Regions from separate parts of the Pseudonocardia sp. Ae150A_Ps1 genome, predicted to be linked through region 1. Evidence: riboswitches for the same ligand, from Rfam matches in the RefSeq annotation. Region 1 holds a riboswitch; the other holds the start of a gene.
The links. A riboswitch is a leader RNA that binds a small molecule or an ion and turns the genes downstream of it on or off. The one in region 1 is predicted to bind cobalamin.
Positions count from the first base shown of each region.

Region 2: it holds a riboswitch for cobalamin, as region 1 does, so the genes downstream of both, Ae150APs1_RS06600 (hypothetical protein) here and Ae150APs1_RS13630 (ribonucleoside-diphosphate reductase subunit alpha) in region 1, are expected to answer to the same signal.

Region 1 covers NZ_MCIJ01000001.1:2,941,989-2,945,349, reverse strand. Annotated here, with positions in the region: gene Ae150APs1_RS13630 (ribonucleoside-diphosphate reductase subunit alpha) at 1-1,798, opposite strand, end outside; cobalamin riboswitch at 1,912-2,183, opposite strand; gene Ae150APs1_RS13625 (class I SAM-dependent methyltransferase) at 2,397-3,143, shown strand.
Region 2 covers NZ_MCIJ01000001.1:1,494,110-1,497,470, forward strand. Annotated here, with positions in the region: gene Ae150APs1_RS06595 (DNA polymerase IV) at 1-1,108, shown strand, start outside; gene Ae150APs1_RS06600 (hypothetical protein) at 1,116-1,505, opposite strand; cobalamin riboswitch at 1,541-1,728, opposite strand; gene Ae150APs1_RS06605 (chloride channel protein) at 1,731-3,281, opposite strand.

The DNA of each region.
Region 1 (3,361 bases):
CGGCCAGGTTGACCGAACCCAGGTTGCAGACGGCGACCTCGCCCCGGTCGTCGTCGTGCCCGGCCCGGGTGTTGAGCGTGATCTCCGTGCACAGGTTCGACGAGTGCACGACGCCGGCGTGCTGCTGCGGGCTGCGCAGGTTGCACGGGTCCTTGAACGTGACCCACGGGTGTCCGGTCTCGAACAGCATGGTCAGCATCCGCCGCCACAGGTCCACCGCACGGACCGTCCGGTGCACCCGCAGCTCGCCCCGCTCGGCGGCGGCCTCGTACGCGCGGTACCGCTCGGCGAACTCGAGGCCGTAGAGATCGTGCAGGTCCGGCACCTCGTCCGGGGAGAACAGCGTCCACGTGGTGTCGGCCTCCACCCGGCGGAGGAACTCGTCGGGCACCCAGTTCGCGGTGTTCATGTCGTGGGTGCGACGGCGGTCGTCGCCGGTGTTCTTGCGGAGGTCGAAGAACTCCTCGATGTCGGCGTGCCACGTCTCCAGGTAGGCGCACGCCGCGCCCTTGCGCTTGCCGCCCTGGTTGACGGCGACGGCGGTGTCCCCGGCGATCTTGAGGAACGGCACGACGCCCTGCGAGACACCGTTGGTGCCGCGGATGTGCGCGCCGAGACCACGGACCGGGGTCCAGTCGTTGCCCAGCCCGCCGGAGTACTTCGCGAGCAGCGCGTTGTTGCGGTAGCCGCCGAAGATCGAGTCGAGGTCGTCGTCGACGGTGGTGAGGAAGCACGACGACAGCTGCGGCCGGGTCGTGCCGGAGTTGAACAGCGTCGGGGTGGAGGCCATGAAGTCGAAGCTCGACAGCAGCTCGTAGAACTCGATCGCGCGGGCCTCGCGGTCGACCTCGCGGACGGCCAGTCCCATCGCGACCCGCAGGAAGAACGCCTGGGGCAGCTCGAACCGGGTGCCGTGCTCGTGCAGGAAGTACCGGTCGTACAGGGTCTGGAGGCCGAGGAAGCCGATCTGCAGGTCGCGCTCGGGGTGCAGCGCCGCCGTGACGCGGTCCAGGTCGAACGTGGCCAGCTCGGCGTCGACCAGGCCGATCGCGATCGCGTGCCGCAGGTAGTCCTTCGTGTAGGACGCGTAGTCCCGGGCCATCGTGGCCTGGTCCGGGGTCTCCCGGGTGCCGGACAGGTGCGAGACCGCCTCGGCGCGCAGCCGGTCCATGAGCAGCCGCGACGCGACGAGCGAGTAGTCCGGCTCCCGCTCGACGAGCGTCCGGGCCGCCATGACGAGGGCCTGCGAGAGCTCGTCGGCGGTGATGCCGTCGTAGACCGTGCGGTCCAGCTCGGCCAGAACGGGGGCGGCCTCGACGTCGTCGATCCCGTCGAGGGCCTCGGCCAGCACGGTCTCGACCCGGCCGCGGTCCAGCGGGGCCCGCGTGCCGTCCGGGCCGGTGACGTGGATCGTCGTGCTCGCTCCGCCGGCGTCGGGGTCGCTCGCACGTGCCTGCGCCTGCTGCTCGCGGTAGAGCACGTAGGAGCGGGCGACCTTGTGGTGCTCGCCGCGCATGAGCGCGAGCTCGACCTGGTCCTGGATCTGCTCGACCTGCACGACCGGCGTCGGGTGCCGGTGCAGCGCCGCGACGACCTGGCCGGTCAGCTCCTGGACGAGCGGGTGCAGCCGGGACGACGACGCCCCGGCGCCGCCCTCGACGGCCAGGAACGCCTTGGTCATCGCCACCGAGATCTTCGAGGCGTCGAAGCTCGTCTCGGAACCGTCGCGCCGGATCACGCGCAGCGCGGCCGGTGCGATGCCGTTCGGTGAGGCAGGGGGAGCGGTGGATGCGGTCACGGGCTCTCTCCTCGCGAGTCGCCGTCGGTCCGTGACCGCGCGCGAGGTGAGGAGACGGCGCCGGGCGCCGCACCCTGGCGCCCTCCCGCGAGGCCCCGGAGCAGCGCACACCGGGCGGTGCGCGCACCGGTGGCAGGTCTTCGGACTCACGGGTATCGGGCGCCTTCGGCGCCCGTGAGTGGTTGTCGCGGCCTGAGCCGACTTTTCCACTCACGAGTGCCGCAGGCGCCCGGCCTACTGGCCGTCGCTTCCCGGGAGGGTCTCCCAGTGCTCGTGACGGCGGTCGTTCCCGTTCACCGCTGCGGGGCAGTCCCGGATTCGCACCGGGTTCCCTCTTGCCTCACCGACCCGGGCGGGCCGGTGAACCACCAGCGCCGCGGACACTACATCTAGGGCTGCGCTCAGTTCGAGACCCCTAGGTGTCCGGATGTCGAGCCGATTCGTCACGTGCGGTGAACGTCGCAGGTCCGGTGCGGTCGGGCGCCTCGACACTCCACCCCGGCGGGTGACCGTCGTCGCGATCGAAGGCGGGTTCCCCTGTGGACGGAGGCCGAATAGCGTCGGGGCGCAGGTGCATCCGCTACGCAGGAGGAGTTCCGTGGTCGTCGCCCCCGATCTCGACGCCGGGCACTGGCTGGCCCGGTGGGACGCCCAGCAGACCCGCTACGTGCCCGACCGCGAGGACCTGTTCGGGCTCGCCCTCGACGTCGTCGCCGGGCTCGACGCCGGCCCGGGGCGGTTGCTCGACCTCGCCTGCGGCCCGGGGTCCCTGGCCTCGCGGGCGGCGGACCGCTTCCCCGGGGCCGAGATCGTCGGCGTGGACGTCGACCCGGTGATGCTCGAGCTCGCCCGCCGTACCACCGGGGACCGGGTCCGCTGGGTCGACGCCGACCTGTCCGGCCCGGAATGGACGGAGCAGGTGGGCGGCCCGTTCGACGCCGCCGTGTCGGCGACCGGATTGCACTGGCTGCAGGAGGGCGCCCTGCCCGCGCTCGCGGCGCAGCTCGCCGGGACCCTGCGACCGGGCGGGGTGTTCGTGAACGTCGACACCCTCCTCGCCGACCCGGCGGCACCGCGCCTCGCCGCACTGACCCGGCGGCTGCGCGAACAGCGGACCGAGCGCGGTCTCGCCACCGGTGAGGACTTCCGCGCCTGGTGGGACGCCCTCGCCGACGAGCCCGCGCTGGCCACGGAGTTCGCCGAGCGCGAGCGCCGGTTCGCCGATCACGTGGCAGGCGGATCGACCCTCCCGGCCTGGGAGGACGCGCTGCGCGGAGCCGGCTTCGCCGAGGTGGGGACCCTGACCCAGACCTTCGACCGCCGGATGCTGGTCGCGATCCGCTGACCCGCCGGGCACCCGATCCGACCGACACAGCCGCACAGGGTGGTGGGCCACCGCACGGGACAGGTCCTGTGCGATTGCGACGCGGTGTGAGCGGCGTGCGCGGACGCTGTGCGGCTGTCGGGCCGGGACTGCGACGGCGCGGACACCGTGCCGCGCGGTCCCCATGCCCGGCAGCCGCACAGGTCGAGGCGCAGCCGCACAGGTCGACGGCCGCCGGT
Region 2 (3,361 bases), 1.4 Mb from region 1:
GTCCGGCAAGCAGATCGCGAAGATCGCCTCCGAGCTGGCGAAGCCGGACGGGCTGCGGGTGATCGCCCACGCCGAGCAGGAGACCGTGCTCGCCGCACTGCCGGTGCGGTCGTTGTGGGGCATCGGACCCGTCTCCGGTGAGGCGCTGCGGAAGATCGGGATCGAGACGATCGGCCAGCTCGCCGCCATGGACGGGCGCGAGGTCGCCGGGGTGCTCGGCACCGCGATGGGCACCGAGCTGCACCGGCTCGCCCGCGGGATCGACGACCGCCCGGTCGCGCCGCGCGGCGCCGCCAAGCAGATCTCCGCGGAGACCACGTTCGACACCGACCTCACCGCGATGACGGCGGTGCACGACGCCGTCGCGTCGATCTGCGTCGCGGTGCACCGGCGGCTCGTCGCCGACGGGCGCGCCGCGCGCACCGTCACCGTCAAGGCGCGGACCGGGGACTTCACGACCCACACCCGGTCGGAGACGACCCCGTTCCCCAGCCGGGACCTCGCCACGCTGACCGCGGTGGCCCGCCGGCTGGCCGACACCGCGGTCGGCGAGGGCGGGGTCCGGCTGCTCGGGGTGTCGGTGTCCGGGTTCGGCGACGAGCCGCCGCTCGCGCTGTTCGAGGCGGTCCCGTCGGAGCAGGGCTGGCGGGCGGCGACGAGCAGCGACACCGCGGAGCCGGGCGGCACCGACTCCCCGGAGCCGGGCCCCGGTGGACCGGAGCGCGGCACCGGCGGAGCAGCGGCCGCGGAGCCCGGCGTCCCGGGCGGTACCGCGACGATCGCCGGCCACGCCGTCGTCACCACCGTGGCGGCGGCGGCCGACGAGCCGGCGCTACCGGCGGTGACCGACGAGCCGGCACCGCCGACGGTCGGCCCGGGCCCCACCCGTCCGGACCGGGTGCCCGACCCGGACCGGCCGCGGGCCGCGGGCGACGACGTCCACCATCCCGAGCACGGGCACGGCTGGGTCCAGGGAGCGGGGCACGGCCGCGTGACCGTCCGGTTCGAGACGGCGCTGACCGGCCCGGGCCGCACCCGCACCCTCGACGCGTCCGACCCCGTCCTGGCCCGCGCCGATCCGCTCAGCAGCTGGCAGGCACCCGCCTGAACCCCGGTCAGCCGATCAGCGGGCTCCGGTGCGGGGGCGCGACCCGGGTCCCGGCGGGGACGCGGACATCGAGGTCCGGGCAGCAGCGCTCGAGGCCGTCCAGCACGGCGCCGAGCGCGACGTCGGACCTCGGCTCCCCCGCCACGAGCAGCACCGCGGTGCCGGACGGGGCGGCGCCCGCCCAGGTGGTGAAGCGCGCCACCGCGTCGCGCGGGGACACCCCCTCGACCCGCCACGCCTCGGCGTAGAACAGCGCGACCGACTCGGGCCCGCGGGGGAACGTGAAGACGGTGTCCGCCTCGGCGAGCAGGTCGTCGGCCCCGCAACCGGCCGGGCCGGACCCGGCGTCGGGCTCGGTGCCGAGCACGACCAGGACCGGGCGCGCGTCGTCGCTCATCGCATGACCTCCTCGAGGGTCCTCGCCCTCACCAGTGGATCTCCTGCGACGACGGCCAGTCTCCTGGCTCGCGGATCGTCACGCGCCCCCGGCCTTCCCGCCCGTGGTGGGCCGTGACCGTGGGTGGGGACGCGCTCCCCGATGACAGTGGCGGGACCGCGCCGGACTCGCACCGGCTTCCTGCACCGTCGTCGTCACCGAGCCCATCACGCGGACGGGCGAGGGTCAACCACGACCGGCGGAGCCCACACCCCGCAGATGATCGAGGACGTCGTGCTCGGCGAGCGTGCCCAGCAGCGGGCCGTCCGGTGTCTCCCGCACCGGGAGCCCGGCCCCGCGGTGCGCCGCGAGCAGGTCCAGGACGTCGTGCACCGGGGTGTCCGGGGTGAGCGGCCCACCGGCCCCCGGCTGCGGACGCCCGTCGGCCGGGGAGGCCCCGCCGTCGTCGGCGGGGTCGAGGGGACGCATCACCTCGCCGACCGTCACCCATCGCAACGCCTCGTCGGTGGGGGTGTCGGCGGCGAGGTCGATACCGCGCCGGAGCAGCTTGAGCGTGTAGATGTCGTCCCGCGAGACCAGGTGCGAGAGCCCGGTGGCGAGCACGACGGCCGCCATCAGCGGCAGGATCAGGGCGTAGTCGCCGGTCAGCTCGAACACGATGAGCACCGCGGTGATCGGGGCGTGCGCGGCCCCGGCGAACACCGCCGCCATCCCGACCAGCCCGAACGCCCCGGGGTCGAGGTGCAGCGCGGGGAACGCGGCCGCGGCGGCGACCCCGAACGCGGTCCCGGCCGGCCCGCCGATGAACAGCGAGGGCGCGAACACGCCGCCGGACCCGCCGATCCCGATGGTCAGGCTCGCCGCGACGATCTTGCCGATCACCAGCAGGAGCAGGAACCCGAACACGTACCGGCCCTCGATCGCCCCCTCCAGCACCGGGTAGCCGACGCCGTACATCTGCGGCAGGGCCAGCAGCAACGCCCCCAGCAACAACCCTCCGACGGCGGGGCGCAGCCACTCCGGGCCGCGCCAGACCGCGTCGCACACGTCCTCGATCCGGTAGAGGATCCGCGCGAACGCCCAGCCGAGCAGCCCGGCGAGCAGCCCGAGCAGGGCGTAGAGCGGCAGCTGCGCGGCGCTGCCCAGCTCGAAGTGCGGCAGCGTGAGGATCGCGCGGTCCCCGGCGATCAGCTCGGCGGTGACGTTCGCGGTCACCGAGCTGATCACCAGCACACCGAAGGCCTCCGCGCCGAACGACCGGAGGATCAGCTCCAGCCCGAAGACGACACCGGAGATCGGCGCGTCGAACGTCGCGGAGATCCCGCCCGCCGCCCCGCAGGCGACCATCAGCACCAGCCGGGTCGACGGCACCCGCAGCCACTGCCCGATCGCCGAGCCGAGCGCGGACCCGATCTGCACGATCGGCCCCTCCCTGCCGACCGAGCCGCCGGTGCCGATGCAGATCCCGGACGCGAGCGCCTTCACCCCGGCCACCGTCGCCGGGATCCGGCCGCCGCGGCGCGCAACCGCGACCATCACCTCGGGGACGCCGTGCCCGCGGGCCTCCGGTGCGAACCGCTGGACCAGCGGCCCGTACACGAGCCCGCCGAGCACCGGCGCGACCAGCAGGAACCAGACCCCCAGCGCGGGCAGGTGCTCCGACGGGACGCGCCCTGCGCCGGAGTAGTCCTCCCGGCCGGTGACCAGCCAGGTCACACCGAGGATCAGCTCGTGGAACAGCACCGAGCCCACCCCGGCTCCGACGCCGATGATCACGGCGAGGCCGACCAGGCCGGGCCGGGTACCGACGAGCGCCCGGTGCAGCGCACGGAGGGCCGGGCGGGGGGGCTCCGGCG